Regions from separate parts of the Mesorhizobium sp. M1A.F.Ca.ET.072.01.1.1 genome, predicted to be linked through region 1. Evidence: predicted binding sites of a transcription regulator. Region 1 holds the regulator's gene; each other region holds the start of a gene.
The links. The regulator PhoB, encoded in region 1, activates phosphate uptake and scavenging genes when phosphate is short. The targets are predictions, from matches to a motif close to TGTCATNNANCTGTCAT.
Positions count from the first base shown of each region.

Region 1 (7,712 bases):
CGCCCGCAGCCTTACCGGACGCAGAGAGGACAGATGAAACCGATGTTGTCCACCGACCTGAACGTAGCCGAGACGACCGCCGAGAAGGCCAAGATCGAAGTCAAGAACCTCAACTTCTACTATGGCCAGTCGAAGGCGCTGAAGGACATCAACCTGTCGCTGCCCGAGCGCAGCGTCACCGCCTTCATCGGACCTTCGGGCTGCGGAAAGTCGACGCTGCTGCGCGTGCTCAACCGCATCTACGAGCTCTACCCGAAGCAGAGCGCCGAAGGCCAGGTGCTGCTCGACGGCAAGAACATCCTCGACCGCTCGCAGGACCTCAACCTGCTCAGGACCAAGATTGGCATGGTGTTCCAGAAGCCGACGCCGTTCCCGATGTCGATCTACGAGAACATCGCCTTCGGCGTCAGGCTGTATGAGAAGATAAGCAAGGCCGAGATGGACAATCGCGTCGAACAGGCGCTGAAGCGCGCCGCGCTGTGGAACGAGGTCAAGGACAAGCTCAACGCCAGCGGCCAGAGCCTTTCGGGCGGCCAGCAGCAGCGGCTCTGCATCGCCCGCACGGTGGCGGTGAAGCCGGAGGTCATCCTGCTGGACGAGCCGGCATCGGCGCTCGATCCGCTCTCGACCGCCAAGATCGAGGAGCTGATCGACGAGCTGCAGGCCGACTACACGATCGTGATCGTCACCCACAACATGCAGCAGGCGGCGCGCGTCTCGCGGCAGACGGCGTTCATGTATCTCGGCGAGCTGATCGAATTCGACCGGACCGAAAAGATTTTCACCTCGCCCCGCGAGAAGCGCACGCAGGACTACATCACCGGCCGCTTCGGCTGAGTTCATACGAGGACATAACCATGGCCCATACGGTCGCTTCCTTCGACGAGGATCTGAGGCAGATCAGCCAGCTCATCCGCGACATGGGCGATCTTGCCGGCTCGATGGTCGGCGCGTCGACCAAGGCTCTGCTGAATTCCGACAACGCGCTGGCGCAGCGCGTGGTCTCCGACGATGCCATCATGGACGCGCGCCAGCGCGAGCTCGACGATCGCGCCATCACGCTGATCGCCAAACGCCAGCCGATGGCCGACGACCTGCGCAACGTCGTTGGCGCCATCCGGATGGCCGGCGATCTCGAGCGCATCGGCGACCTTGCCAAGAACATCGCCAAGCGCGTCGGCTCGGTCGGCGTCAGCGCCGCGCCGCGCGACCTGTCGCACTCCATCGACTCGATGGCGCAGCTGGTGCTGATCCAGGTCCAGGGCGTGATCGAGGAATACGCGGCCGGCGACGCCACGGCGCTCGCCAAGCTCCGCAACGACGACGAGCGCATCGACGTCAAATACACCGCCGTCTTCCGTGAGCTGTTGACCTACATGATGGAGGATCCGCGCAACATCACGGCTTGCACGCATCTGTTGTTCTGCGCCAAGAATCTGGAGCGCATCGGCGACCACGTCACCAACATCGCCGAGAACGCCTACTATGTGCTGACCGGCACGCAATTGCCCGCGAATCGTCCTAAGCAGGACGAGACGGCGATGTCGGCGCCGGCGGCCTGACAGCGAAGGTGCCTGCTAAATGATCGCGCCACGCATCATGGTGGTGGAGGACGAGGAGCCGCTGGGGGTGCTGCTCCGCTACAACCTCGAATCCGAGGGCTATCAGGTCGAGGTGGTGACGCGCGGCGACGAGGCCGAGATCCGCCTGCAGGAGAATGTGCCCGACCTTCTGGTGCTCGACTGGATGGTGCCGGCGGTGTCCGGCATCGAGCTTTGCCGGCGCCTCAGGATGCGGCCCGAGACCGAACGCCTGCCGATCATCATGCTGACCGCGCGCGGCGAGGAAAGCGACAGGGTGCGCGGCCTCTCGACCGGCGCCGACGACTATCTGGTCAAGCCGTTCTCGACGCCGGAATTCATGGCCAGGGTCAAGGCGCTGCTGCGCCGCGCCAAGCCGGAGGTGCTGTCCAGCGTGCTCAAGGTCGGCGACATCGTGCTCGATCGCGAATCGCATCGCGTCTACCGCAAGAAGAGCGAGATCCGGCTCGGCCCGACCGAGTTCAGGCTGCTCGAATTCATGATGCGGCATCCCGGCCGGGTGTTCTCGCGCAGCCAGCTGCTCGACAATGTCTGGGGCGAGACGATCTATATCGACGAGCGCACCGTGGACGTGCATGTCGGCCGCCTGCGCAAGGCGGTCAACAACGGCCGGATGCCCGATGTGATCCGCACCATTCGCGGGGCGGGCTACGCGATCAGGGAAGACTAGATCCAGGGCACCGAAGGTCTGACGGGTTCTATCTGCGCTGGCGGGTTATCGAGACGCTGGTGCTTCGCCGTCCACGGGCGGAGCACGAAGCGTCGCCACGCGGCGCAGACCCGACACTCCACGCGACTTCCACGCGCCGCGGCGGTGCAGAAATTCTGCTCCGCTCATCCGACGATTGAGGTAATGGCATGGATTCCAGGGTCTCCGCGACGGAGCTTCGCTCCTGCTCCGCCCTGGAATGACGAAGCTGCGGGGCCTTCGCTAATCTCCGCCGTCTGCAGGACGCACAGAAGCCAACGATCGCTATCGAAGCTGCTCAGGCCACGTTCTTGCCCGCTCTTGCCTGCACGCCCGGGGCGAAAATCTCCTGGTCGACGAAGGTCAGCGCGCGCACGGCGCAGCCTTCGCGGATCAACGGCAATTCGTTCGGCTCGGTATCGAAGGAGATCGAGTTTGAATGCTGGCCTCCGGCGGTCTGGCCGATCGCCTCGCGCAGCGCCGGCTCGATCAGGTCGAAGGCGGCGGCGCTGACGCCGACCATGGCGACCGGCGCTGGATCGATCAGCGCGAACAGGCTGCCGAGGCCGAAGCCCAGCGCCTCCCCGGCCCGGCGATAGGCCTCGCGCTCCGGGCCATCCGTCTCGCGCGCCTTGGCGGCGAGCGCCCGCATGTCGGCGTCGCCGACATCGACCGGCTCGGCGTCCTCGCTCATCTTCATGGCGCTGCGCCAGATGGCGTAGTTGCCGGCATAGGCCTCGACGCAGCCGCGGCGTCCGCAACGGCAGAGCGCGCCGCCCGGGCGATGGATCATGTGGCCAAACTCGCCGCCGGAAGAATGTGTGCCGGTGAACAGCTCGCCTTTCAGAACCAGGCCCATGCCGATGCCGTGCGAGAGCAGGATGGCGATGAAATTGTCGCGATAGCGGTCGGGATCGCGCCACTGCAGCGCCACCGCCATCATGTTACAGTCGTTTTCCATGGTGGCCGGAATGCCGAATTCCTTTTCCAGGATGTCGGCGAAGGGAATGTCGGTCAGCGGCGTGATCGGCGACCATAGCATGGCGCGGGCATGGGAATCGGTGATGCCCTGGATGCCCATGGCGATGCGGGCGACGCTGCCGACGTCGAGGTCCGGATCGTCCAGCCGGCGCCGCACGATCGCCAAGCATTCGCCGATCAGCTCGTCGCGCGGCATGGTGAGCGTATCGAGGCGGCGCTGCTCCTCGGCGATGACCTGGCCCGCATAATCGATAACGGCGACCGAGAGGAAATTGAGCGACAGCACCACCGTTACCACCGCTGCCGCCTCAGGCTTGAGCGCGAGGCCCACCTGTGGCCGGCCGCGCTTCAGAGACGCGGTCTCGCTCGGCTTGCTCTCGGCCAGGATGCCTTCCTGGATCAGGTCGGAAGAGATCGCCGAAATGGTCGAATGGCTGAGCCCGGTGGTCGCGGCGATTTCCGTGCGCGACGGCTGGCCGGCCCGGCGCAGGGCCGAGAGCACCATGGCGCGGTTGCGCCGGCGCAGATCGTCGTGGCGGATTCCGACCGACATTTTTTCTCCTCCCAGTCAGCGCGGCCTCTCGATCATGCACAGGACCCGGCGACGCGCCAGATCGATTCACCCGGACGCCGGCACCCGAACCGTCCGGGTTTTTACAAGTTTCGGTGGACGCGGGCTGCGCCTCCTCCGAACTGTTCCCCGATAGTGGCAGAAGCGGTCGGCACTGTCATTATTTATTACGGGTCTCGAAAAAAAGTACGCGACACGTCAAAAACCGTCAGAATTGCAGTTGACAGCGCCCTAGCCTTGGATCAGTATTTTTTCGAGGCTCGAAAAAAAGCCTTTGCATGGTCTTCGGGCCAATCTGGGTCGCGCCGCGAGGGGCGCAGGGAGGATATCATGAAGAGATTCGCAGCCGCCATGCTGGCGGGGGTCGTCATGTCGTTGACGTTGGCGTCGGTCGCCGAGGCGAAGGACAAGGTGATCGGCGTCTCGTGGTCCAATTTCCAGGAAGAGCGCTGGAAGACCGACGAAGCGGCGATGAAGAAGGCGATCGAGGCCGCCGGCGACAAGTACATATCCGCCGACGCACAGTCCAATCCAGGCAAGCAGCTGACCGACGTCGAAAGCCTGATCTCGCAGGGCGCCAATGCGTTGATCATCCTGGCGCAGGACGCCTCGGCGATCGGGCCGGCGGTGCAGAAGGCACTCGACGAAGGCATTCCGGTCGTCGGCTACGACCGCCTGATCGAAAACAAGGACGTGTTTTATCTGACCTTCGACAACAAGGAAGTCGGCCGCATGCAGGCCCGCGAGGTGTTCAAGGCCAAGCCCGAGGGCAATTACGTCTTTATCAAGGGCTCGGGCGCCGACCCGAATGCCGATTTCCTGTTCTCCGGCTCGATGGAAGTGCTGAAGGAAGCCATCGACAGCGGCAAGATCAAGAATGTCGGCGAGGCCTATACCGACGGCTGGCTGCCCGCCAACGCGCAGAAGAACATGGAGCAGTTCCTGACCGCCAACGACAACAAGGTCGACGCGGTGGTGGCGGCCAATGACGGCACCGCCGGCGGCGTCGTCGCGGCGCTGACGGCGCAAGGGCTGGCCGGCACCGTTCCGGTCTCGGGCCAGGACGGCGACCATGCCGCGCTCAACCGCATCGCGCTCGGCACCCAGACGGTGTCGGTGTGGAAGGACGCGCGCGAGCTCGGCAAGCACGCCGCCGAGATCGCCTCGCAGCTCGCCGACGGCAAGAAGATGACCGACATCGCGGGCGCCAAGGACTTCACGACGCCTGGCGGCAACACCGTCAAGTCGCTGTTCCTGACCCCGGTCGCAATCACCAAGGATAATCTCAACCTCGTCATCGACGCGGGTTGGATCAAGAAGGATGAAGTCTGCGCGGGCGTTGCCGCCGGCAGCGTCGCGGTCTGCAACTAAGCTGGCCGTCAGGTTCAAACGCAGCGCCGCGGCCCAACGGCCGCGGCGTTTCTCCAAAGGCTTTCGGGCGTACTGAAGCCGGAGACCATTGGGGCAGTTCACTGTCCGGCAGGATCGCCGAACTGCTCCAGCCGTTTGTTTCCGCGCAATTCCAGGCGGCTACGCACTTTTTCCTGGAATTGCTCTAGCATCGTGGTCCGGCATCCGCGCCAGACGGCAAGCCGGTGGGAGGAGATCATGACCGACACGACCTCTGATACGCCGGCAAACCCGGCGGCGGATCGCGCGCGGGCTTCCGAACTGAGCACCGTCGGGCGCTTCCTCAAGGCGACCGAGCTCGACACCCGCATGCTCGGCATGGTCGGTGCGCTGCTGATCATCTGGATCGGCCTGCATGTCATCTCGAGCCTGCGGCTCGGCGTCAATCCGCTCGATTTCGACAGCCGAACGTTCCTGACGCCGCGCAACCTGTGGAACCTGTCGGTGCAGACCTCGGCCGTGGCCATCATGGCTTCCGGCATGGTGCTGGTCATCGTCATGCGCAACATCGACCTCTCCGTCGGATCCGCCGAGGGTTTGATCGGCATGGTGATGGGCTTTGCCCAAGTGCATTTCCTGGTGCGAATGGTTGGGCTCGAGCTTGGCAATCCCTGGATCTGGGTGCTGGCACTGTTGATCGGCCTGGCGCTCGGCCTGCTGATCGGCGCCTTCCAGGGCTTCGTCATCGCCTATCTCGAAGTGCCGGCCTTCATCGTGACGCTTGGCGGGCTGCTGGTCTGGCGCGGTGCTGCCTGGTGGGTCACCAGCGGCCAGACGGTGGCGCCGCTCGACGCCACCTTCCAGCTGATGGGCGGCGGACCGGCCGGCTCGATCGGCGCCAAATGGAGCTGGATCGTCGGGATCGTCGCCTGCGTTGCCGTGGTGTTTGCGCTGTTCAACGGCAGGGTGCAGCGCAAGCGCTTCCGTTTCCCGCTGCGTCCGATCTGGGCCGAGACGCTGCTCGGCGCGGTCACCTGCGCAGTCATCATGGGCGCGGTGTGGCTGGCCAATTCCTATCCGTGGCCGGTCGGCATCGTGAACCGCTATGCCGCCGCCAAAAACCTCACCGTCCCCGAAGGCGGCCTGTTCATTGCCCACGGCATCGCCATTCCGGTGCTGATGGCCATCGCCGTCGGCCTCGTCATGACTTTCATCACCAAGCGTACTCGCTTCGGCCGCTATGTCTTTGCCATCGGCGGCAATCCGGAAGCGGCCAACCTTGCCGGCATCAACACGCGCTGGATCACCATGAAGGTGTTCATGATCATGGGCGTGCTGGCGACGATCGCCGCGGCGATCTCGTCGGCGCGGCAGAATTCATCGACCAATGCGCTCGGCACGCTGGACGAGCTCCTGGTCATCGCCGCGGCGGTGATCGGCGGCACCTCGCTCGCCGGCGGCTCGGGAACCGTGCTCGGCGCTATGCTTGGGGCGCTGCTGATGCAGTCGCTGCAGTCCGGCATGGTGCTCCTCGGCGTCGATTCGCCGCTGCAAAGCATCGTCGTCGGCGCCGTGCTGGTCATCGCGGTCTGGCTCGACACCATCTACCGCAAGCGGGTGTGAGGAGGCAGCATCATGGCAGACAAGAACGCTCCCGCCGGCGCCGCGCTGGTCGACATGCGCAACATCTCGATCGCCTTCGGCGGCATTCGCGCCGTCGACGACGCCTCCATCGATCTCTTCCCCGGCGAAGTGGTGGCGCTGCTCGGCCATAACGGTGCCGGCAAGTCGACGCTGATCAAGATACTGTCCGGCGCCTACAAGCGCGATGCCGGGCAGATCTTCGTCAACGGCGAGGAGGCAGCAATCTCCAACCCGCGCGACGCCAAGAAATACGGCATCGAGACGATCTATCAGACGCTGGCGCTTGCCGACAATGTCGACGCCGCCGCCAATCTGTTCCTCGGCCGCGAGTTGATGACCGCCTGGGGCACGCTCGACGACGTCGCCATGGAGGCCGAAGCGCGCAAGGTGATGGGCCGGCTCAATCCGCGCTTCCAGCGCTTCAAGGAGCCGGTGATCAAGCTGTCCGGCGGACAGAGGCAGTCGGTGGCGATCGCGCGCGCGATCCTGTTCAACGCGCGAATCCTGATCATGGACGAGCCGACGGCAGCGCTCGGCCCTCAGGAGACGGCCCAGGTCGGCGAACTGGTGCGGCAGCTCAAGGCCGACGGCATCGGCATCTTCCTGATCAGCCACGACATCCATGACGTGTTCGAGCTGGCGGACAGGGTCTGCGTCATGAAGAACGGCCAGGTCGTGGGCACGGCGCGCACCAGCGACGTGACCCAGGACGAGGTGCTCGGCATGATCATTCTGGGCAAGTGCCCGCCGGGCGCCATGCCAGGCCCGGGAGCGCTGAAAATCGCGGCCTAAGACCATAAATTGGTTGGCTAATTTGCGACTTGTTTGATGAGCCAATCGCGGCGTTGGGTTGGCCTTGCCATTGTATTGGCGCGGA
Region 1 is NZ_RZSF01000138.1:213-7,924, forward strand. Features, by position in the region: partial or broken gene EOA32_RS19315 (phosphate ABC transporter permease PtsA) at 1-37, shown strand, start outside; gene pstB (phosphate ABC transporter ATP-binding protein PstB) at 34-837, shown strand; gene phoU (phosphate signaling complex protein PhoU) at 858-1,562, shown strand; gene phoB (phosphate regulon transcriptional regulator PhoB) at 1,582-2,271, shown strand; gene EOA32_RS19335 (ROK family transcriptional regulator) at 2,588-3,823, opposite strand; gene xylF (D-xylose ABC transporter substrate-binding protein) at 4,172-5,212, shown strand; gene EOA32_RS19345 (sugar ABC transporter permease) at 5,450-6,814, shown strand; gene EOA32_RS19350 (ATP-binding cassette domain-containing protein) at 6,827-7,627, shown strand.

Region 2 (7,712 bases), on a different contig from region 1:
GCCCGGCCAGCACCTTTGCCGTGGCGGCGCTTATCTGAACGAACCAGGGGCCGCCGGCGGCCTCGACGAAGCGCTTGATGTAGCCCGGCCGGTCCGGCGGATCGACGACCGGATCGCCCAGCGCGAAATGGTGCTTCATCTTGGTGCCGAATGCGATGTAGCCATCGCCTTCGCTGAAGTAGGACAGCTTCTGCTGCACGGCGGTGGAATAGGCGAGCGAGAAGTCGCCATGGCGCCGCACCAGCGCCAGGCGCTCGAGATGCGACAGCTCGCGCCGCGGCACCTTGGGCGCCGCGCCGTCAAGAAACCTGTCGATATGGATGCGCAGGGATGGCATCAAGCGTCCGCATGCCGATGAAGAAAGACCCGGAGCCCACGAGCCTCGAATCAGTCGCCTTGGCGCGACGGATCGGTCATGTCGCGCCAGCGCCATATAGGATGCTATCGGCGGCGAATGAAGAGGGAATGTCTACCGGCCAAAGCCGGCTCTCCGGCTGCATCGTGAAACCATATTGCCAATTTCCATGCAATGTTATATATCATGTCATCGTTTTCGTTCCGGCAGTTCGACGATGGAAGATGTTCTGAGGTCCCTCGGCTTTCTCTGCCTCGGCAGCAGGCTGAAGCGCATTGGCGAGCAGTTGCAGGCCCACACGCAGCGCGTGCTCGATCGCCTGGATGTGCGGATCCAGTCGAGTCAGTATCCGCTGCTCGCCGCGCTCGACAGGCTGGGGCCGCTGCCGGTCGGCGAACTGGCGCAGTCGCTCGGCATCGCGCAGCCAGGCGTGACGCGGGCCGTGTCGCTGCTCACCGAGCTCGGCCTGGTCGAAGTCACACCATCGGATGACGACCAGCGGCGCCGGATCGTTTCCCTCTCAGCGGACGGCCAGCGGCTGGTCGACGCCGCGAAGCACGACGTCTGGCCGCGCATCGAGGGCGCGGTCGCGGAATTGTGCGCGGACCTCTCCGGGCCGCTGCTTGGCCAGCTCGCCGCCATCGAGGATCGACTGGCGGCGACCCCGCTCGACCGCCGGGCGGACAAGGCCAAGACAGTCGCACCCAAGGCCGTCGCACAATGAAACATGTTCTCGACCGTCCGATCTGGAGCGCATTGGCGACGCGCCATCAGGCCTTTGCGGAAGGCGATACCCTTGCCAGGCGGTACCGGCCTTCGATCGTTCCCTTCGCCGCCACCGTTGCGGACGATGCGGAAAGCCTACAAGCCCTGGGCAAGCTGCTCCCGCCGCTTGAAAGCGCCATCCTGGTTCAGACGGACCCGATCGCCCTGCCTTCGGAACTTGCCGCGGTTTCGACCGCGTCCTTGGTGCAGATGGTTGCCGAGCAGCCGGTTGAAGCCGCCTCCGACGAGCGCGTGCAGCGACTGACGCCGGACGATGCGGCCGAGATGCTCGCTCTGGCATCGCTCACCAAGCCCGGCCCGTTCACGCTCGAGGCCTTGAGCCTCGGCGCGTTCTGGGGCGTGAAGATCGACGGCAGGCTCGCGGCGATGGCCGGCGAGCGCATGAAGCAGCCCGGCTACTCCGAGCTCAGCGGCGTGTGCACGCATCCGGATTTCCGCGGCGGCGGCCTTGCCAAGCTGCTGTCGCTGTTCGTGGCGAACCGGATCATGGCGCGGGGCGAGGTTCCATACCTGCACGCCTACGCCAGCAATGCTCCGGCCGTCGGCCTTTACGAGGCCATCGGCTTCCGGTTGAGAACCACCCTGAACATGGCCGTGGTCCGAGGCGTGGAGTAATCGCAAGGTGAGGAGGGTCGCGGATCATCGCAACCCTCCCCCTGCTTAAGCGAGTCGCCAATCAGACCGCGATCTTGCCGCCGCCCTGCTTGGTGATGGCAACGACCGCCGGACGCACCGGCATGTCCGGCTTGAAGTCCGGCCACCGGGTCGATGGATCCTCGTAATAGGAGGGGCGGCCGAAAGCTTCCCAGTCCTCGCCGCCGTCGCCCGGATGCTGGACGGCGACGAAGGCGGTCTGGTCGTCCGGCGCGAATAGCGGGCCGCACATCTCGGCGCCGATCGGCACGCGGAAGAACAGCTTTGAAGTCGCCCGCGCCGTGCCCTCGGTGTCGACCGCCCACAGGCCGTCGGTACGGCCGGTGGCCTTCGGGCCCTGGCCGTCGGTCGCGACCCAGAGGCGGCCGGCCGAGTCGACGGCACAGTTGTCCGGCATGCCGAACCAGCCATTGGCGGTGGTGGCGGTCGAGAAGGTGGCGCCGACGTCGGCCACCGAGGGATCGCCGCATTTCAGGAGCACTTCCCACTTGCCCTTCATGGCGGCGAAGTCGCCGCCATCCTCGACGATCTCGATGATGTGGCCGAAGGCGTTCGCCGCGCGCGGATTGGCGGCGTCGACCTGGTCGGCCTTGCGCTTCGAATTGTTGGTCAGCATGACATAGACCTTGCCGTTGCCGGCATTGGGCTGAATGTCTTCCGGCCGGTCCATCTTGGTGGCGCCGAGCAGGTCGGCGGCGCGACGCGTCTCGATCAGAACGTCGGCCTGGCTGGCGAAACCGTTTTCCGCCGTCAGCGGACCTTCGCCGAACACGATCGGCATCCATTCGACCGAGCCGTCCTCGGCGAATTTGGCGACATGCAGCGTGCCCTCGTCGAGTAGGTTCATGTTGGCGGCGCGGTCGTTCGGATTGAACGTGCCTTTGGTGACGAATTTGTAGACATAGTCGAAGCGCTCGTCGTCGCCGAGATAGAAGACGACGCGGCCATCCTTGGTGACGATCGATTCGGCGCCTTCATGCTTGAAGCGACCCATGGCGGTTCGCTTCCTCGGCACCGAATTCGGGTCGTTGACGTCGACCTCGACGACCCAGCCGAAGCGGTTGGGCTCGTTCGGTTCCTTGGCGAGGTTGAAGCGATCGTAATGCGCGCCCCATTCATAGGCGCCCTCCGGAATGCCGAGACGCTTGTAGTTGGCGGCCTCCTTGTGGCCTTCCGGCAGCTCGCCCGAGAAATAGCCGTGGATGTTCTCCTCGGCCATCACATAGGTGCCCCAAGGCGTGACGCCGCCGGCGCAGTTGTTGAGGGTGCCGAAGACTTTGGTGCCGGACGGGTCGGCATTGGTCTTGACGCGATCATGGCCGGCTACCGGACCGGACAGCGCCATTTCGGTGGTGGACATGATGCGGCGGTTGAGCTTGCCGTCACGCACCGCCTGCCATTTGCCGCCCTCCTTGCGGATCTCGACGATGCTGCCGCCGTGCGCCGCCATTTCGACATCGACCTGCTCCTTGCTGAGCGGCGCCACCTCGGCGGCCTTCTTGCCGTCCTTGTCGACGATCTTGACGATGCCGGGGAACATCAGATGCGGGTTGGTGTATTCGTGGTTGACGACCAGCAGGCCATGCTCGGCCGAGCCTTCGATCGGGATATAACCGATATAGTCGTTGTTGTAGCCGAACTGTCTTGCCTGGGCTTCGGCCGATTGTTTTGCCGGGTCGAATTCCGGCGAATCGGTAAAGAGCGGGTCGCCCCAGCGCAAGAGCACGTCGGCATCGTAGCCGGGCGCGACGTGGTGCTTGTCGTCGATGCCGGCCTCGAGTTCGTCGAATTTGAAGGCCGAGGCCTCGGCGGCGCGCGCCTCGTCTGCCGCGACGAGCGCCAGCGGGCTCACGGTGGCGGCGATGGCCGAGACAGCCAGCGAGCCCTTGAGGAAGTCGCGGCGCGAGAAGCGCGCGGCGATGATCTCGCCCATCGTGCGGTTGTCGGTAGGATTGACGGGCGGGCCGTCATTCTCCTCGAGCTGGCTGGTACGGAAGCGGATCTCAGGTTGGGTCATGGGCTGTCCTCTGGCTCTTGAGGTGGCTGGAACGTGTAACCGGTCGATCCCTATAGGCGGCCGATCACATTTTCGTGACATCAGCCCCATTAAGCAACGCTAATTTGCCGGCTGATGAGTGTTCGCCCACGCATTGGCGCCACACGAGGCCCACAACACACGGCGAGCAGACTCCCGAGCGGCCTCGGCGCAAGAACGCCAACCATGGCTGCGGGGCTTGCCTTGCGAGATTCCGCCTTCGATCCCGTCGCAGCGTAGCTTGCCCGACGCCATCAGCTTGACGGCTTCGCGCGCTTCGGAAACAAAAGCGGCGAGCGGCGCGGCGAAGGCCGCTTCGGGAGGGATGAAGGTGAGTCTCTGGGGACTGGCGCAGCTTGGCGTTTCGACTGTGATTTTCCTGCTGGCCGCGATGGCGGCCAAACAATGGGGATTGGCGCCAAGTCTCGGCAAGATCGTGCTGACGCTGGCGCTCTATTCCGCCGGCAATCTGATCATGCTCAGGCTGATCCGCGAATTCGGCATGTCAGTGTCATTCAGCCTGTCGGCAGTGATCCAGCTGGTCTCAGTCAATGTCGTGGCGCTGGTCTTCTTTGGAGAGCGCCTCAACACTTTCCAAGCGACAGGCGTCGTGCTGGCAATCGCCGCCGTCGCGCTGATCACGCTCGGACCCTATATGCAGCGGCTGTAGTTGGAGCAGGCCCGGCATGAAATCGACCGCCAAGGCGCTGCTCAACAGAATAGAATTCCCGGTGCTTGTGGCCGGGCTGGCCATCGCCTGCGGGCTATGGGGCCTGGTGGAACTCATGGGGGTGGCGCGTGCCACGACTCCGCATGCCTTCGACACGGAAATCCTGCTCGCCTTCCGCCATGCCGGGCAGCCGGACAGCCCGATCGGTCCGCTTTGGCTGCAAGGCGCGGTGCGCGATATCACCGCGCTCGGCAGCACCAGCGTGCTGGTGCTGATCACGACTGCGGTGATCGTCTATTTTCTGCTGATGCGCCGACCGGCGACCGCACTGTTCGTGTTCGTTTCGGTGGCGGGCGGCCAGGCGGCATCCAGCCTGCTCAAGTTCGAGGTCGACCGGCCCCGCCCCGATCTCGTCTCGCATCTCGTCAACGAGACCTCGCTCTCCTTTCCGAGCGGCCATGCGATGCTGTCGGCGGTGACCTATCTCACGCTGGGCTCGCTCGCCGCGCGCTTCCTACCGAACCGCAGGATGAAGATCTTCGTGCTCGGCCTCGCCGTGCTCACCACGGTGCTGGTCGGAACCAGCCGCGTCTATCTGGGCGTGCATTGGCCGTCCGACGTGCTTGCCGGCTGGTGCGCCGGCTTTGCCTGGGCCATGTTGTGCTGGCTTGCAGCGCGCCTGCTGCAGCGGCGCAAAGTGGTGGCGGACAGCGAATGAGTGCTCATGTTTCAACTGTTTGTTATGATGCTTGAAACATCATGATATTTGGATTATCCATTGATACTGCAGACTCAGACAGGGGTTCTGGCCAATGATCACTGCCGCGCAGATGCGCGCCGCGAGGGCATTGGCCGGTATCGACCAGAAAACGCTCGCCGAGCGCGCCGGGGTTTCGCTTCCGACCATCCAACGCATGGAAGCGAGTGAAGGTGTCGTCAGAGGCGTGGTCGATACGCTGATGAAGGTCATCCAGGCACTCGACGAGGCCGGGGTGGAGCTGATCGGCGAGAACCAGGCCAGCGAGCGCGGCGGCAGGGGCGTGCGCCTCAAGCCTGCCACGCCGCAGAACTCCCAAGGCTGAGCCGCACAAGAAGTCGCGACGGCGACCGCCGACAGCCCTGCCGACGATCCCGCCGCCCTTACGGAGCGGAAGGCAGCCCATGGATCAGGTCCGGCGGTCAATCCACCCCCAGGCGCGGCCGGCCTTTGCCGAGCTGTTCACGCCCAAGCTGGTCACGGTGCTGCGCGAAGGCTACACGCTGGCGCATTTCAGGGCTGACGCCGTCGCGGGGTTGACGGTGGCCATCGTCGCGCTGCCGTTGTCCATGGCGATCGCCATCGCGTCCGGCGTGACGCCGGAGCGAGGCCTATACACCTCGATCGTTGGCGGCTTCATCATCTCGGCGCTTGGCGGCAGCCGCTTCCAGGTCGGCGGTCCTGCCGGCGCCTTCATCGTGCTGGTAGCGGCGACGGTGGCGCGCGTCGGCGTCGACGGGCTGCTGCTCGCAACGATGATGGCCGGCGTCTTCCTGCTCGCCATCGGCTATCTCAGGCTTGGCACCTACATCAAGTTCATTCCCTATCCGGTGACCGTCGGCTTCACCGCCGGGATCGCTGTCATCATCTTCTCCGGGCAGATCGTCGAGTTGCTCGGGCTGAAACTCGCCAGCAGGGAGCCCGGGCCGCTGGTGCCGAAGCTGACCGCGATCGGCGAGGCGATCGGCACGATCAGTCCGGCCGCGACCTTCGTGGCGATGCTGACGGTCCTCACCATTGTCTTTCTGCGGCGCTGGCGGCCGAGATGGCCAGCGATGCTGATCGCCATCGGCATCGCCTCGCTGGTCGTGGGGCTGTTCGCCCTGCCTGCGGAAACGATCGGCACGAGGTATGGCGGCATCCCGCGGAACCTGCAATGGCCAGCCCTGCCGCCGGTCAGCCCTGAGAGGATGATCGACGTGCTGCCGGACGCGATCGCCTTCGCGCTGCTCGGAGCGATCGAGTCGCTACTTTCGGCCGTGGTCGCCGACGGCATGAGCGGAAGGCGGCACCGCTCCAATTGCGAACTGGTGGCGCAAGGCTTCGCCAACATCGCGTCAGCCTTGTTCGGCGGCATATGTGCCACCGGCACGATCGCTCGCACGGCCACCAATGTGAGGGCCGGCGCGCATGGCCCCGTCTCCGGCATGCTGCATTCGGCGATCCTGCTTGTCCTGATGCTGGCGGCGGCGCCCCTGGCCAGCTACATCCCGCTCGCCGCATTGGCCGGCGTACTCGCCGTCGTGTGCTGGAACATGTTCGAGAAGCAGGCTTTCGTCACGCTCCTCAGAGCCTCGCGTGGCGACGCGCTGGTGCTGATGGCGACGTTCCTGATCGTCATCTTCCGCGATCTCACGGAAGGCATCGTCGTCGGCTTCGCGCTCGGGTCGATCCTGTTCATCGATCGCATGGCCAAGTCCATCGCCGTCGAGGCCGATCTGCCGCTGGTGCCGGAGGACGTCGCCGATCGCGCCGCCACTTATGATTCAAGCCAGGCGGCCGACGCCGATACCGTCATCTATCGAATCTCCGGGGCATTCTTCTTCGGTGCCGCCTCGACCGTCGGCGCCGTGCTCGACCGCATCGCAGACCAGCGCAAGAATTTCATCCTCGATTGCTCGGCGGTGCCGTTCCTCGATTCGACGGCGGCAAACGTCATCGAGGGCGCCGCGCACAAGGCCGGACGCGCCGGCGTGCGCTTCATCATCGCGGGCGCCGCGCCGCAGACAAGGCGCATGCTGATCAACCACGGCCTCAAGCGGCCGCTGGTCACCTATGCCGCCTCGATTCGCGACGCGCGGGCGCAGCTGAAAGGACAATCGCAGTCCGCGTAGAGCGACATGTTCTCTCAAACTGCCGCTTCGATCGGCTCGGCAAGTTTCGGGTTGGCGCGCGCCGCGATCAGGCAGCCGGCGACGATCAGGCAAGCCCCGGTCAGCGTGGTCCAGGCCACCTCCTCGCCGAAGAAGAACCAGCCGAGCGCGATCGCCCAGATGAAGGCCGAGTATTCCGTTGGGATGAGATATTGCGCTTCGGCGCGGGCGTAGGCCCAACTCATCAGGAATTGCCCGGCAAGCGACAGCATCGCCACCCCGGCCAGGTGAAGCCACAGGTCACTCGGCAGCGCGACGGCGAGCCACGGCGCGGCGAGACCAAGGATGACCGCGATGCAGAG
Region 2 is NZ_RZSF01000079.1:4,996-12,707, reverse strand. Features, by position in the region: gene EOA32_RS13830 (phosphatidylglycerol lysyltransferase domain-containing protein) at 1-337, opposite strand, end outside; gene EOA32_RS13825 (MarR family transcriptional regulator) at 573-1,079, shown strand; gene EOA32_RS13820 (GNAT family N-acetyltransferase) at 1,076-1,756, shown strand; gene EOA32_RS13815 (PhoX family phosphatase) at 1,818-3,812, opposite strand; gene EOA32_RS13810 (hypothetical protein) at 4,162-4,500, shown strand; gene EOA32_RS13805 (phosphatase PAP2 family protein) at 4,517-5,218, shown strand; gene EOA32_RS13800 (helix-turn-helix transcriptional regulator) at 5,313-5,582, shown strand; gene EOA32_RS13795 (SulP family inorganic anion transporter) at 5,662-7,371, shown strand; gene EOA32_RS13790 (DMT family transporter) at 7,386-7,712, opposite strand, start outside.
Region 2: EOA32_RS13815 (PhoX family phosphatase) is a predicted target of PhoB. The motif match lies at 3,876-3,892, and genes of this name have one in related genera.

Region 3 (7,712 bases), on a different contig from region 1:
CAAAATGCGCCCTGGCGTAGCCGATCACCGTGTCCTTGCCGGCGCCGCTCGGCCCGACCACCGCGACGAAGACGCCGTTGCGGATCGGAAGGGTCTCGGTGAGCTCTCGTTCGATCAGCGCAGAAACCATCATGCGACGCGCCTGCCCTGACGCCAGACGTTGCGCACGACCGGCACATGCTGGTCGACGCGCACGCGCACGAGGTCGGCGCGCCGGCCGGGCTCGATGACACCGCGATCGCTAAGGCCGACCGCTTCCGCCGGGTTCTTTGAGACCATGGCGACCGCCTGCGGCAGCGAAATGCCTTCCACGACATCGCCGAGGAAGAAGGCGGACTGAATCAGGCTGAAGGGGATATAGTCGGACGACAGGATGTCGAGCAAACCGTCGCCGGCAAGCGAACGCGCCGACACATTGCCCGAATGCGAGGAGCCGCGCATGACGTTGGGCGCGCCCATCAGCACGCCGAGGCCTGCCGCCTTCGAGGCCCTCGCCGCCTCCTCGGTGGTCGGGAATTCGGCAACGCGCACGCCCTGCTCCACCGCCTCGTCGACATGGCCGGCCGTCGCATCGTCGTGGCTGGCAAGCACGATGCCGCGCTCGCGGCAGGCGGCGGAAATGAAGACGCGGTTCGGCCCGGAATTCTTGGCCGATTCCGCCATACGCTTCTCGCAGAATTTCTGGAAGTCGCGGTCGGTGAGCTTCAGCTTGCGCTGGTAATAATAGGCGTAGGTCTCGAGATCGACGAACTGGCGCTGGCCCGGCGCATGGTCCATCAGCGAGGCGAGCTTCACCCTGTCGTCGGTCTCGAAATTGGCGAAGGCCTCGAGGCAATCCGGCGCCGAGACCTCGCAGCGCAGATGGATGAAGTGGTCGGCCCTGAGCCGATCCTGGCGCACGCTGTCCTCGATCGCGTCGGCGAGCTTGCGCACGTCGTCGGACTTCAGGTCGGCATCCTCGTCCATGCCGACACGCAAGGCGTCGAGCACCGTGGTGATGCCGGCGGTCGCCACCTGCGCATCGTGGGCGAGCACGGCGGCGATCGGGTTCCAGCGCACTTTCGGACGCGGCGCGTAATGGCCTTCGAGGTGATCGGTGTGCAGTTCGACGAGACCTGGGATGATGTAGTCGCCGCCCATGTCCTCGCCGGTGCGGGCCGCACCCGGCTCGATCGCGGCGATCAGCCCATCGCGCAGCAGCAGCGAGCCCGCGACGATCTCGTCGGGCAGCACGATGCGGGCATTGTTCAAAACGGTCTCGGCGGTCATTTCAGCAGTCCTATCTCAGGCGGGCGGACATCAGGCGGTTTTTCTGGCCGGGCGGCGTCCAAGCACGTGGTGCGAGAGCACCATGAAGGGCGCGCCCGGTTCGGTTTCGACGAACAGCGTCAGCGTATCCACCGGCACCGGACGCTGCAGCACATCCGCGAACAGGCTGTCGATTGCAGCGCGAAGGCGCGGGCTTTCCTGTGGCCCGACGCGTCCGGAGAGCGTCATGTGGAAGCGGAATGTCTCGAAGACGTAGGGATAACCCCACTGGCAGAGGTTGCGGAACTCATCCGGCTTCAGCGAGTCTGGACTGCGGCGCTCGATCTCGGCCTCGGTCAGCGGCGCGCGGAAGCGGTCGAAAGCGCGCACGACCTCGCCGGCGAAACTGTTGAGCGGCTCGAAAGGACTTTCCGGCACCAGCGCGAAAAAGCCGTCGATCTGGCCGACGACCAAACGCGGGATGACGACTGGCGGCGTGACCTCGGCGAAATCGTCGAGCGCCGCCCGCAGCGAGGCTTCCGATTCGCTGGGCGCCAGCCGGAACGGCGCCTTCAGCGTCGCGTGGAAGCCGTAGCGCCGAGCCGAGGCGGTGTGGAAGGCAACTTCCGCCGCCGACAGGGCACCCACACCCTCAACCGGCCGAGTCGGCGCGCCGAACGGGTCGCGCCCCAGCCAGTTGGCGGCGATCCGCGCCAGCGGCTCATCCTGCCTCGGGGTAAAGTAAATGGCATAGCGCATCGAAAATCCTCGTCAGACCCGCTGCCATAGGTGATTTCCATGACGGATTGACGAAGCTTTCATGGGTTTTCGAAGGCAACCCAGGCTCCGGCGGTCCTTAGCCGACGATTTTCCCGAACTGGACCAACAGGTTGAGGGCTATGAAAAATCTCACGCCTTCATCAGCCACTCATGCTCGGCGGCGTTGTGGAATTTCCATGTCCGCTTCGGGCCGGCCATGACGTTGAGATAATAGAGATCATAGCCGTGGCAGGCCGCACACGGGTGGTAGCCTTTGGGCACCAGCACGACATCGCCGTCCTCGATCGCCATCGCCTCGTCCAGGTCGCGCACGCCATTTCTGTCGGCGTCGGTGTAGACGCGCTGGAAGGCGAAACCCTGCGGCGGGTTGAGGCGGTGATAATAGGTCTCCTCGAGATAGGACTCGGCCGGCAGATTGTCCTGGTCGTGTTTGTGCGGCGGATAGCTGGAGGTATGGCCGCCGGGCGTGATGACCTCGACCACCAGCAGCGAGTCGGCCGGCTTGCCCTCGGGCAGGATGTTGGTGACGTAGCGGGTGTTGGTGCCCTTGCCGCGCACTTCCTGACCGAGATCGTCGGGCGCAATGACGCGAGCGGGCAGGCTGCCGCCAAGACCGGGCGCCGAGCAGACGGCAAGCTCCAGCTCGGTGTCGGCGGTCACTGCCCAGTCGGAGCCTTGCGGCACATAGACCGACCAGGGCTTGCCTTCGAAGGGCGACATGCGCTCGCCGAGCAGGCCGAGATCCTTGCCGCCGGCCGCAGCCTGGCCCTTGCCGGTGACGAACACCAGGCAGACCTCGCGCTCGCCCGTCTTGCCGGCGGCCGTCTCGCCCGGCCGCAAGCGGTGGAGATCGAAACCCACGTAAGTCCAGCCCGCGCTTTGCGGGGTGACGTGAGCGACGTGGCCGTGGCCCTTGTCGGCCTTGACGAGCAGTTTCGACATTTTGTCTCCTGGATCATTCCTTCGGCTCGGCCGGAGGCTTGGGCTCCTCGGCCGGCTTGTAGAGGTAGAAGAACTGCCACACCGCGTAACCGGCGAAGCCGAGCGCGATTACACCCCAGAACGGCGTGCCGGAGGCGAATTCGATCACCGACCAGATTAGGCAGACGGCAACGACGGCAATGCGCCGCCACAGCGGTCGGAAGAAGGGGTGCTCATAGTCTTTCATCGCGCCAATCCGGGACTTGTCCAAACGCATCAGATAGACCGAGCGGCCGGACGAATCCACCGTTTACGCCGGGAAGCCCTGCGTCTCCACCGTATAACCGGCGGCCGTCATCACCCGCATCAGCTCCTTGTGGCCGACCTCAGCCATCCTCAGCGGCGGGTTCTTTTTCGGATCCTGCTCGGCCTCGACCACGAACCAGCCTTCATAGCCGTAGTCGGCGAAGCGCTGGACGATCGCGCCGAAATCGAGCGAGCCGTCGCCGGGCACGGTGAAGGCGCCGAGCGCGACGGCATCGAGGAAGGACTGCTTCGTGCGGTCGAGCCCGTCGATCACGTTCATGCGCACGTCCTTCACATGGACGTGGTTGATGCGCTTGTGGTGGTTGTCGATGGCGCGCAACACATCGCCGCCGGCGAAGGCGAGATGGCCGGCATCGAGCAGCAGCGGGATGCCCTCGCCGGAATGATGCATGAAGGAATCGAGTTCCGGCTCGGTCTCGACCACGGCCGCCATGTGATGATGGTAGGAAAGCGGCATACCCTGGTCGGCGCACCATTCGCCGAATTCGGTGACGCGTCGGCCATAGGCCTTCATCTCGTCGCCGGAAAGCCGTGGCTTGGTGGCAAGAGGCTTGGAGCGGTCGCTCTGGATGGAGCGGCCGACCTCGCCATAGACGATGCAAGGCGCGTTGACCGCCTTGAACAAGTCGATCATCGGCTGGATGCGATCCTTGTTCTTCGACATGTCCTCATCGACCAGCGTGCCGGAGAACCAGCCGCCGCAGAGCGTGACGTCGGCCTCTTTCAGGATCGGCAGCATCACCTTCGGATCGTTGGGGAAGCGGCGGCCCATCTCCATGCCGGTGAAGCCGGCCGAGCGCGACTGGCGCAAACACTCCTCCAGCGACACATCATCGCTCAATTCCACGAGATCGTCGTTCCACCACGCGATGGGAGACATGCCCAGTTTGGCTTTCAAGTCGTCACTCCAGGTTTGGATCGTTCAACTTTCGCTCATCGGCGCTGCCCTCATCCGCCTGCCGGCACCTTCTCCCTGGAAATGACGGGGAGAAGGGACAGGCTTCAGCGGTGGCGGCCCCCTGCTCCCCGTTCTTCACGGGGAGAGGGCAAGGGTGAGGGGCAGTGCCAGCTTCAATCACCTAAGCTCCGCATGAGCTTTTTCTCGTCATACGCCTTGCGCGCGGCGTTCACCTGCGGCCGCGACGAGACTTCCGGCACGGCAACATCCCACCAGTGGCCGCCGGCCTCGGTCGACACCAGCGGATCGGTGTCGATGACCAGCACGGTGGTCTTGTCGTTGCCCTTCGCCTTGGCGAGCGCCGTCTCGAGTTCAGCAATCGAGGCCACCTTCTCGGCGACGGCGCCGAGGCTGGCCGCATGGGCGGCGAAGTCGACGTCGGGCATCACCTCGTGGCGAGCGTCCTTCAGGAGATTGTTGAAGTTGGCGCCGCCGGTCGCCATCTGCAGCCGGTTGATGCAGCCATAGCCGCGATTGTCGAGCAACACGATGGTGAGTTTCAGGCCGAGCATCACCGACGTCGCGATCTCGGAATTGAGCATCAGATAGGAGCCGTCGCCGACCATGACGACGACTTCCTGGTCGGGTTTCGCCATCTTGACGCCGAGCCCGCCGGCGATCTCGTAGCCCATGGTCGAGAAGCCGTATTCGGCGTGATAGGAACCGGGCGCGCCCGCTTGCCAGAGCTTGTGCAATTCGCCGGGCAGCCCGCCGGCGGCATGCAAAAGCGTGACGCCCGAGCCCATCGCGCGCTGCACGGCGCCGATCACCTGCGCGTCGGAGGGATAGGCGGCGTTGGTCGAGGCCGTCACCTTGGCGGCGGCAGCCTGCCATTCCGTCTTGCCCTTCAGCGCACTGTCGGTCCAGGCGGTCGGCGCCTTCCAGCCCTTCAGCGCGGCGGAAAGCTCGGCGAGCCCTTCGGTGGCGTCGGCAACCAGCGGCAGCGCCCAGTGCTTTCCGGCATCGAAGACCTGGGTATTGAGCCCGATGATGGTGCGGCCGGCATTCTTGAACAGCGCCCAGGAGCCGGTGGTGAAGTCCTGCAGCCTGGTGCCGATGGCAAGAACCACATCGGCCTCTTCCGCCAGCCGGTTGGCCGCTGATGTGCCGGTGACGCCGACGGCCGCCATGTTGAGCGGATGATCGTCGGGCAGCGAGGATTTGCCGCCTTGGGTCTCGCAAACCGGAATGCCGGCGCCCTGCACCAGCTTGGCCAGCTCTCCGGAAGCCTGCGAATAGAGGACGCCGCCGCCGGCGATCACCAGCGGCTTCTTGGCGTTCTTCAGCGCCGCCACGGCGACGGCCAGTTCGTTGCGATCCGGGCGCAGCCGGCGCGGCGTCCAGACGCGCTCGGCAAACAGGCTTTCCGGATAATCATAGGCCTCCGCCTGCACGTCCTGGCAGAGCGAAAGCGTGACCGGGCCGCATTCGGCCGGATCGGTCAGCACCTGCATGGCGCGGTTCAGCGCCGGGATGATCTGCTCCGGCCGCGTGATGCGGTCGAAATAGCGCGAGACGGGGCGGAAGCAATCGTTGACGCTCGCCGTGCCGTCGGAGAAATCTTCGGCCTGCTGCAGCACCGGGTCGGGCAAGCGGTTGGCGAAGATATCGCCGGGAAGCAGCAGCACCGGTAAGCGATTGACGTGGGCGAGCGCCGCAGCCGTCACCATGTTGAGCGCGCCGGGGCCGATCGAGGTGGTCGCGGCCATGAAGCGGCGGCGGAAATTCGCCTTGCCGTAAGCAATCGCCGCATGCGCCATCGCCTGCTCGTTATGGGCGCGGAAGGTCGGCAGCTCGTCGCGGACCTGGTAGAGCGCCTCGCCGATGCCGGCGACATTGCCGTGGCCGAAGATCCCCCAGACGCCGCCGAAGATCGGCACCTTCTTGCCGTCGATCTCGGTCATCTGGCAGCTGAGAAAGCTGGTCAGCGCCTGCGCCATCGTCAGGCGAACGGTCTTGGTCATTGTCGTTTCCTCCGGCTTTCCCTGTGCCGCCTAATATGCTGCCCGTTCTTCTTATGCTGCTTTGCGGCCGCGCGCTGCAAGCCATGCCTCGGTCAATTGCTCGAAGCGCGAGGCCATGTCGGCGACAGCCTCGTCATCCGAGATCTTGCCGGCCAGCCATTGTTCGGCGGCATTGACAAAGATGGTGCGACCGACGGCAAATCCCTTGACGATGGGCGCATTGGCGGTGGCGGCAAAGGCGGCGACCAGCTCATCCTGCGGCGCCTCCAGACCGAGCAGCACGACGCCGCGGCACCACGGATCATTCTTGACGATCACCTGCTCTATCCTGGCCCAGGCGCCTGCCGAGGCCTGCGGCTCGAGCTTCCACCAGTCGGGCTTGATGCCCAGCGCATAGAGTTCTTCAAGGGCGCGCGGAATGGTGGTGTCGTCGAGCGTGCCGTGCTTGCCGGCGATGATCTCGACGAGCAGTTCCCTGCCGACTTTCCGCGCCGCCTCGAACAGGGCTCGCAGTTTTTGCTGCTGCTCTGTCTTCAGCGCTTCCGGATCATCCGGATGATAGAAGCAGAGGCACTTGATGCAATGGTCGACCGGCCATTCGGTGAGCTGCGAGCCGACGTCCTGCGAGAATTCGAACCGCAGCGGCCGCGATCCGGGCAGCTCGACCGGCCGACCTAACCAGGCAAAGGGATGGCGGGCGAACTCGAACATGGCATCGCGGCCGTATTTCTCATCGATCAGCATGCCGTAGCCGTCGCGACCGGCGGCGACCTTGGCCGCCGCCTTGACGGTGAGCACCTTGAAGTCGGGGATGCGCGAGACATCTGCACCGACCCTGGCGGCGACATCTTCCAGCTGGACGCGGTGGTCGCAAGCGAGCGCCATCAGCGAAGGGATGTCGCGCCGCCGCGTCGTCGCCCAATGGATGTGGTTGATTGCCTCGTCCTTGCGCAGCGCCAGATGCTTGCTGCCGTGCTTCAGAAAAAACTGCAGCTCCTCGAAGGTCGGATATTCCGGCGCGCATAGCAGGCGCGACACGGCGAAGGCGCCGCAGGCATTGGCCCAGGTCGCCGCCGTGGCAAAGCTTTCGCCGCCGAGCCAGCCGCGCAGGAAGCCCGACATGAAGGCGTCGCCGGCGCCAAGCACGTTGTAGATCTCGATCGGGAAGCCCTCGCCGACGATACCGTCCTCGAGGTCGTCGCTGATCGGCCCGTCATAGACGATGCAGCCTTTGGCACCGCGCTTGAGCACGATGGTAGCGGTCGACAGCGTGCGGATCGTCTTAAGCGCGCTCAGACAATCGTCGGCGCCGGAGGCGATCATGATTTCCTCCTCGGTGCCGACGATGAGGTCGCAATCGGGCAGCACCGTCTTCAGCTGCGCCGAGACCCGGTCCGACTTGACGTAGCGCTCGAAGCCCTCGGCATGGCCGGCGAGCCCCCAGAGGTTCGGGCGGTAGTCGATGTCGAAGACGACCTTGCCGCCCTTGGCCTTCATCAAACGGATCGCCTTGC
Region 3 is NZ_RZSF01000107.1:23-7,734, forward strand. Features, by position in the region: partial or broken gene EOA32_RS39895 (phosphonate metabolism protein/1,5-bisphosphokinase (PRPP-forming) PhnN) at 1-133, opposite strand, end outside; gene EOA32_RS16595 (alpha-D-ribose 1-methylphosphonate 5-triphosphate diphosphatase) at 130-1,269, opposite strand; gene EOA32_RS16600 (DUF1045 domain-containing protein) at 1,300-2,007, opposite strand; gene iolB (5-deoxy-glucuronate isomerase) at 2,158-2,970, opposite strand; gene EOA32_RS16610 (hypothetical protein) at 2,984-3,196, opposite strand; gene iolE (myo-inosose-2 dehydratase) at 3,260-4,174, opposite strand; gene iolD (3D-(3,5/4)-trihydroxycyclohexane-1,2-dione acylhydrolase (decyclizing)) at 4,348-6,198, opposite strand; gene iolC (5-dehydro-2-deoxygluconokinase) at 6,250-7,712, opposite strand, start outside.
Region 3: EOA32_RS16600 (DUF1045 domain-containing protein) is a predicted target of PhoB. The motif match lies at 2,047-2,063, and genes of this name have one in related genera.

Region 4 (5,105 bases), on a different contig from region 1:
CCGGCATCAGCGACAGCCAGAACAGGAGGTTGAGGTTGGCCCACAGCACCCGGCCGTCGACACGCTGCACGGTATGGAACATGTTGTGCAGATTGTTCCAGTAAATGCCGACATTGATGAAGGACAAGACGTAGCAGAAGAAGATCGGCCAAAGCGGCGCCAGCGCGGCAAGGTCCTCGCCATGCGGCACTTTAAGCTCCAGCACCATGATCGTGATGATGGATAGCGACAACGCCATCGGTGAAGGCTTCGACCCGGCCCTTGCCCATGGTTCTTCCCTCCTCGCTTAACGAACGTTACGGGAGGATTTCGCGCGAGACCATACTGCCATAACTGTCAGGAGAGCGTTCGGCATTCGGAACAGCCGCAATTGCGCGGACGTTGGGCTTGCAACCAAGCGGAGGTCGCGATGGCCGGCTACACTCAAACCATGAAGCGCGACAACGAACTTGGCGGCGGTGTCGCAAGAGCCGCGGTTGCCGCTATGATAGCTGCACTGTTTGCCGGCAGCACGGCTCTGACGCCACTCTATGTCATCTATAAACAAGCCTTCGGGTTCTCGCAGATCACCCTGACATTGGTCTATGCCGTCTATGTGGTCGGCAATTTGGCCGCACTTCTGTTTTTCGGCCGATTGTCGGATGTCATCGGTCGCCGTCCGGCAGCCATGGCGGCGATGGGCGTGGCCGTGGTCAGCGCGCTGTTTTTCCTCTTGGCTGAAAACCTGATGTGGCTCGACATCGCCCGTATCCTCAGCGGGCTCGGCATCGGGATCGGCGCGGGAACCGGCACCGCTTGGCTCGCTGAGCTGATCGAAGGGGAGGACAAGTCACGCGCGGCTGTCATCGCTACCAGCACCAATTTCGTCGGTCTCGGGGTCGGCGCACTGATGTCGGGATTGCTCGCCCAATACGCGCCTTGGCCGCTCAGGCTGACATTTGCCGTTTATCTGGTCCTGCTTGCGCTGATCACGCTGCTGATCTGGCGCACTCAGGAAACAGTCTCCAGGCCCGGACGACTCTCCGACGTCTCAATGCAGCCGCGGCTTTCGGTCCCCGACAAAATCCGCGCGCAATTCGTGGCGCCGGCGGTGACCGGCTTCGGCGCCATGGCGCTGGTCGGTTTCTACGCCGCGCTCGCGCCAAGCATTCTGGCACAGCAGCTCCATGCGACCAACCACGCCGAGGCCGGCGGGCTGTTCTTCGAACTGTCGATCGTGGCAGCGGCGGCGATCCTGGCGACAGCGCGCCTGTCCAGTCGCTTCACGATGCTCGCCGCGCTAGTTCTGATGGTCCCGACCGTGGCGCTGATCGTCGCGGCGCAGGCCTTCGCCTCCATGACGATGATGATCGTTGCCACAGGCTTTTGCGGCGTGGCGGCGGCACTCGGCTATCGCGGTGGCCTGCAGGTGGTGAACCAGATCGCGCCGGGCGACCGACGCGCCGAAGTGGTCTCGGCCTTCTTCATCTGCTGCTTCTGCGGCAATGCGCTGCCGGTCATCGGCATCGGCGTGCTGTCGGGTTGGACGAGCGCGACGGTGGCAAGCCTGGCCTTCGCCGGCATGATCACCATCTTCTCGCTGGTGGCGCTCGGGTTCGGCGCCAGATACGCGCGATAGTTCACCCGTTCGGTGTCTCGACGAGATTGGCGCGCCGGCGCGGCACGCCGAACCCGGTGTCCAGCGGCTCGCCTGCGGCCGGAGGGTCCTCGGAGATGGGGCCGCTTGTCAGGTCGCCGGTCCCCGGCGAGCGGGCTTGTTGTCGTCCATGGCGGGCACCGAAGATGCATCAGGCCCGCGATGGTATCGCAGCCTGATGCTTCTGCATCCGTTGGGGCTGGGCCAGATGCCTTCGCAACTAGTTTGCGGCGAGACTGTTCCCCGACAGGCCGGGCAGGGTAACCTGATAGACCAGGAAGGTGGTGTCGACATCGGCGCCATCCTCGGCCTTGTACGGGGCACCAGCCTGGAAGCCGTCCTGGGTGAGAAAGTCGTTGTCGTTGGCGACGAACAGGAAATAGTCGTCAGGCAGCTTCGGGTCCAGCACGCTCACCAGCGACATCGCCTCCCACTTCTCCGAGAGGTTGTTCCTGTCGTTCGGCGCGCCGTTGTGCAAGCCGAAACGGCCGAGTTCGCCCTTGTCGTTGATGTCGATGAACGAGGTGAGCTTGGCCGGCGTCACCGACGGATCGAGCACGCCTTTCGGCGCAACCGGCTTGTCGGCGGCGTCGAACGGGCCGTTGGCGATATCGGTAGCGGCGGAAAGGTCTACGATCTCGATCTTGCGGTAGACCGACTCGGCGTCCTTCAGCCCCTGGCCGTTGCCGCTGTCGCGTGCCAGCATCAGAAAGCTCTTGTCGGACAGCGCCACGATCTCGCTCTGCGCGGCCACCTTGGTCTTGCCCTTGGCGTCCTTGAACACCGGCAGCGGCACGACATATTCGTGCGCCAGCTTGAGGTGGGCAAAGTCGGAGCCGTCATAGACCAGCGCGCGGGCATTCCGGCGGGTCGAGCCGGAATCGCCGCCATCCTGGCGCGGCGCCGACTGCAGCACGACGATCAGGAACTTGCCGTCCGGCGTCATCGACATGCCTTCGAGGCCCTGATTGTTCTGGCGGCCGGTCTCGGGATCCTTGGGATCCGGCTCGGCGGCACCCGGGCCAGGATTGTCGGAAGCGAAGTTCGGCTTGCCATGGCGCATCGGCACCAGGGCCGCCGGCGGCTGCGTCGCCGAGATCAGGCGGCCGTCGGCCGAAAAGCGATAGATGTTGGGGCCATATTCGTCGGAAATGAACATGGTGCCGTCGGGCAGGCGCACGATCGCCTCGTCGTCGAGCGAAAGCTTGCCGTTGCCGGCCTGCGGCAGGATCGGCATGTCGCCGGCAGCGGGGCGCACGCCGTTGAGCGGGTCGAGGCTGGTGGCGTCGGCGCCCTTGTCGTCGGTCAGAAGCATGGTGTCGGCGAGCGTTGCCTTGACGCCCGATTGTTCCTGGCCGGCGGCGGGCGCCGCGCCCGGGGCGGTCGGGGTCAGCTCGATTGCAATTGTGTTCAAGCGGGGCCGGTAGTCGGTGGTGCCGGCGACGTTGTAGCCGCGGTCCGGCAGCAGCCAGAGCGAGCCTTTGTAGCCGGCGCCGTCACGCGCCCAGCTCTTGGCGTCGATCGCCATGCCGGAGCCCGAACCAAAGGTCTCGCCGAACTTGTCCTTCTGGCTGGCGGGGATGCGGCCAACGCCGACTAGCCCTTTGTTGACATAGCCAACACCCTCGGCGAGCGCAGGGCTCAGCACGGTGAACAGGGCGAGTGCCGCGCCAAGCGCGACGGTTCGGTTGAGGTGCTTCATGATGTCCCCCATGTGACGAGCAGAGCCGGAATGGCGTCACATCGAGTCTAGGACGCGAACATGATACTTGCGTGACAGGAGTGGGGCTCCTTCCTTCTCCCCCTGTGGGAGAAGGTGGATCGGCGCGCAGCGCCGAGACGGATGAGGGTGTTCCAGCGGAGCGAGACGTTGGCTTTCCCTGGAGCTCCCCTCATCCGTCGCCTTCGGCGACACCTTCTCCCGCAAGGGGAGAAGGAGAGGGCGCTCAATCGCTCTCTCGCGCGACGAGCTCCAGCGGCCAGACTTCGCGGATCGTGCGTGGCCCCTCCGGACCGGCATGGGCCGGGAGTGACGCCAGCAGCATCTCGGCCAGCCGCCGGCCCATCGGCTCCAGCGCCGGACGGAAGGCGGTCAGCGTCGGCGAGAAGTAGCGGCAGAGCGGCGTGTCGACGATGACGATCACCGCGATGTCGTGGCCGGGCCTGATGCCCATCTCGGCCAGTGCCTTGCAGCCGCCGAGCGCCATCGCGTCATTGTTGAAGATGATGGCTGTCGGCCGGTCCTTGGAGAGCATGACACGCGGCGTCACCTGGTAGCCGCCGGTCTCGTTGATGAAGCCGTCGGCGATCAGGCCGGGGTCGACTTCGATGCCGTGCCGCTTCAGAGCCTTGCGGTAGCCGTCGAGGAACAGGTAGCTGAAGTTGAGATCAAGCGAAGGGCGGATGGCAGCTATGCGGCGGTGGCCGCGCGCGACCAGCCGGTCGACGGCTTCATCACCCGCCCTCTCGAAATCGATATCGAGCGAAGGGTAGGTGTTGCCGCCGGATTGACTTCGGCCAAGCGTGGCGAAGGGAAAGCCGGCCTTGCTCAGATAGTCGATCCGATCGTCTTCCCGCCGTGTATTGGCCAACACGACCGCGTCGGCCCGGCGCGTCTCAACCACGCGGCGCAGCCTCTCCTGCTGATATTGGCCGGGCTCGCCCATGACGACCATCAGATCCAGGTCATGCTCGGCGAGCCGCGCCTGCAGGCCGGTCAGGAATGGAATGAAGAACGGCTCGCCATATTGCTGGTCGCCGGGATGCGGTTGCAGCATGAAGGCGATCGAGCGGGTGGCGCCCTGGCGCAGGCTGCGGCCCGACTGGTTGGGCGAATAGTTCAGCTTCCTGGCCGCCTCGAGCACGCGCTGGCGCGTCTCCGCATTGACGTCGGCGCGGCCGTTCAGCGCGCGCGACACGGTGCCGATCGAAATGTTCAGGTGACGCGCGAGATCGTGGATGCTGGACGCCAAGGCAGGTTCTCCCTCTGACTTCGCTAGCACCGGCCGGCGTTCAGGCCAAGCAGCGGATGTCGATTTTCGCGAGCAGGTGATTGACATTCTACGCCATCGGGTGTGTTCTCGTAAACGTTTACGGAAAAACGTTTACGGTGATGCCGGAAATGCCGTGACACTCGGCCTGGAGGGGCCGAGCGGAGGAGGAGCGCTGGATGATGAAGATCGTCCTGGTCGGATGCGGAGCCATGAGCAGGCACTGGCTCGATGCCGCGAGGCAGATCGACGGGCTTGCCATTGCCGGCCTTGTCGATCTCGATGCCGAGCGGGCGCAGGCGAGGGTGCGCGAGTACGAGCTCCCCAATGCCGTCATCGGCACCAGCCTCGATGCCGTTCTCGATCAGACCCGGCCCGATGCCGTGTTCGATGTCGTGGTTCCTGCTGCGCGGCGCCAGGTCGCGCTTTCAGCCTTTGCCCATAACTGCCATCTGCTCACCGAAAAGCCGCTTGCCGAC
Region 4 is NZ_RZSF01000388.1:33-5,137, reverse strand. Features, by position in the region: gene EOA32_RS32430 (TMEM175 family protein) at 1-238, opposite strand, end outside; gene EOA32_RS32425 (MFS transporter) at 410-1,618, shown strand; gene EOA32_RS32420 (esterase-like activity of phytase family protein) at 1,857-3,338, opposite strand; gene EOA32_RS32415 (LacI family DNA-binding transcriptional regulator) at 3,583-4,608, opposite strand; partial or broken gene EOA32_RS32410 (Gfo/Idh/MocA family oxidoreductase) at 4,806-5,105, shown strand, end outside.
Region 4: EOA32_RS32420 (esterase-like activity of phytase family protein) is a predicted target of PhoB. The motif match lies at 3,399-3,415, and genes of this name have one in related genera.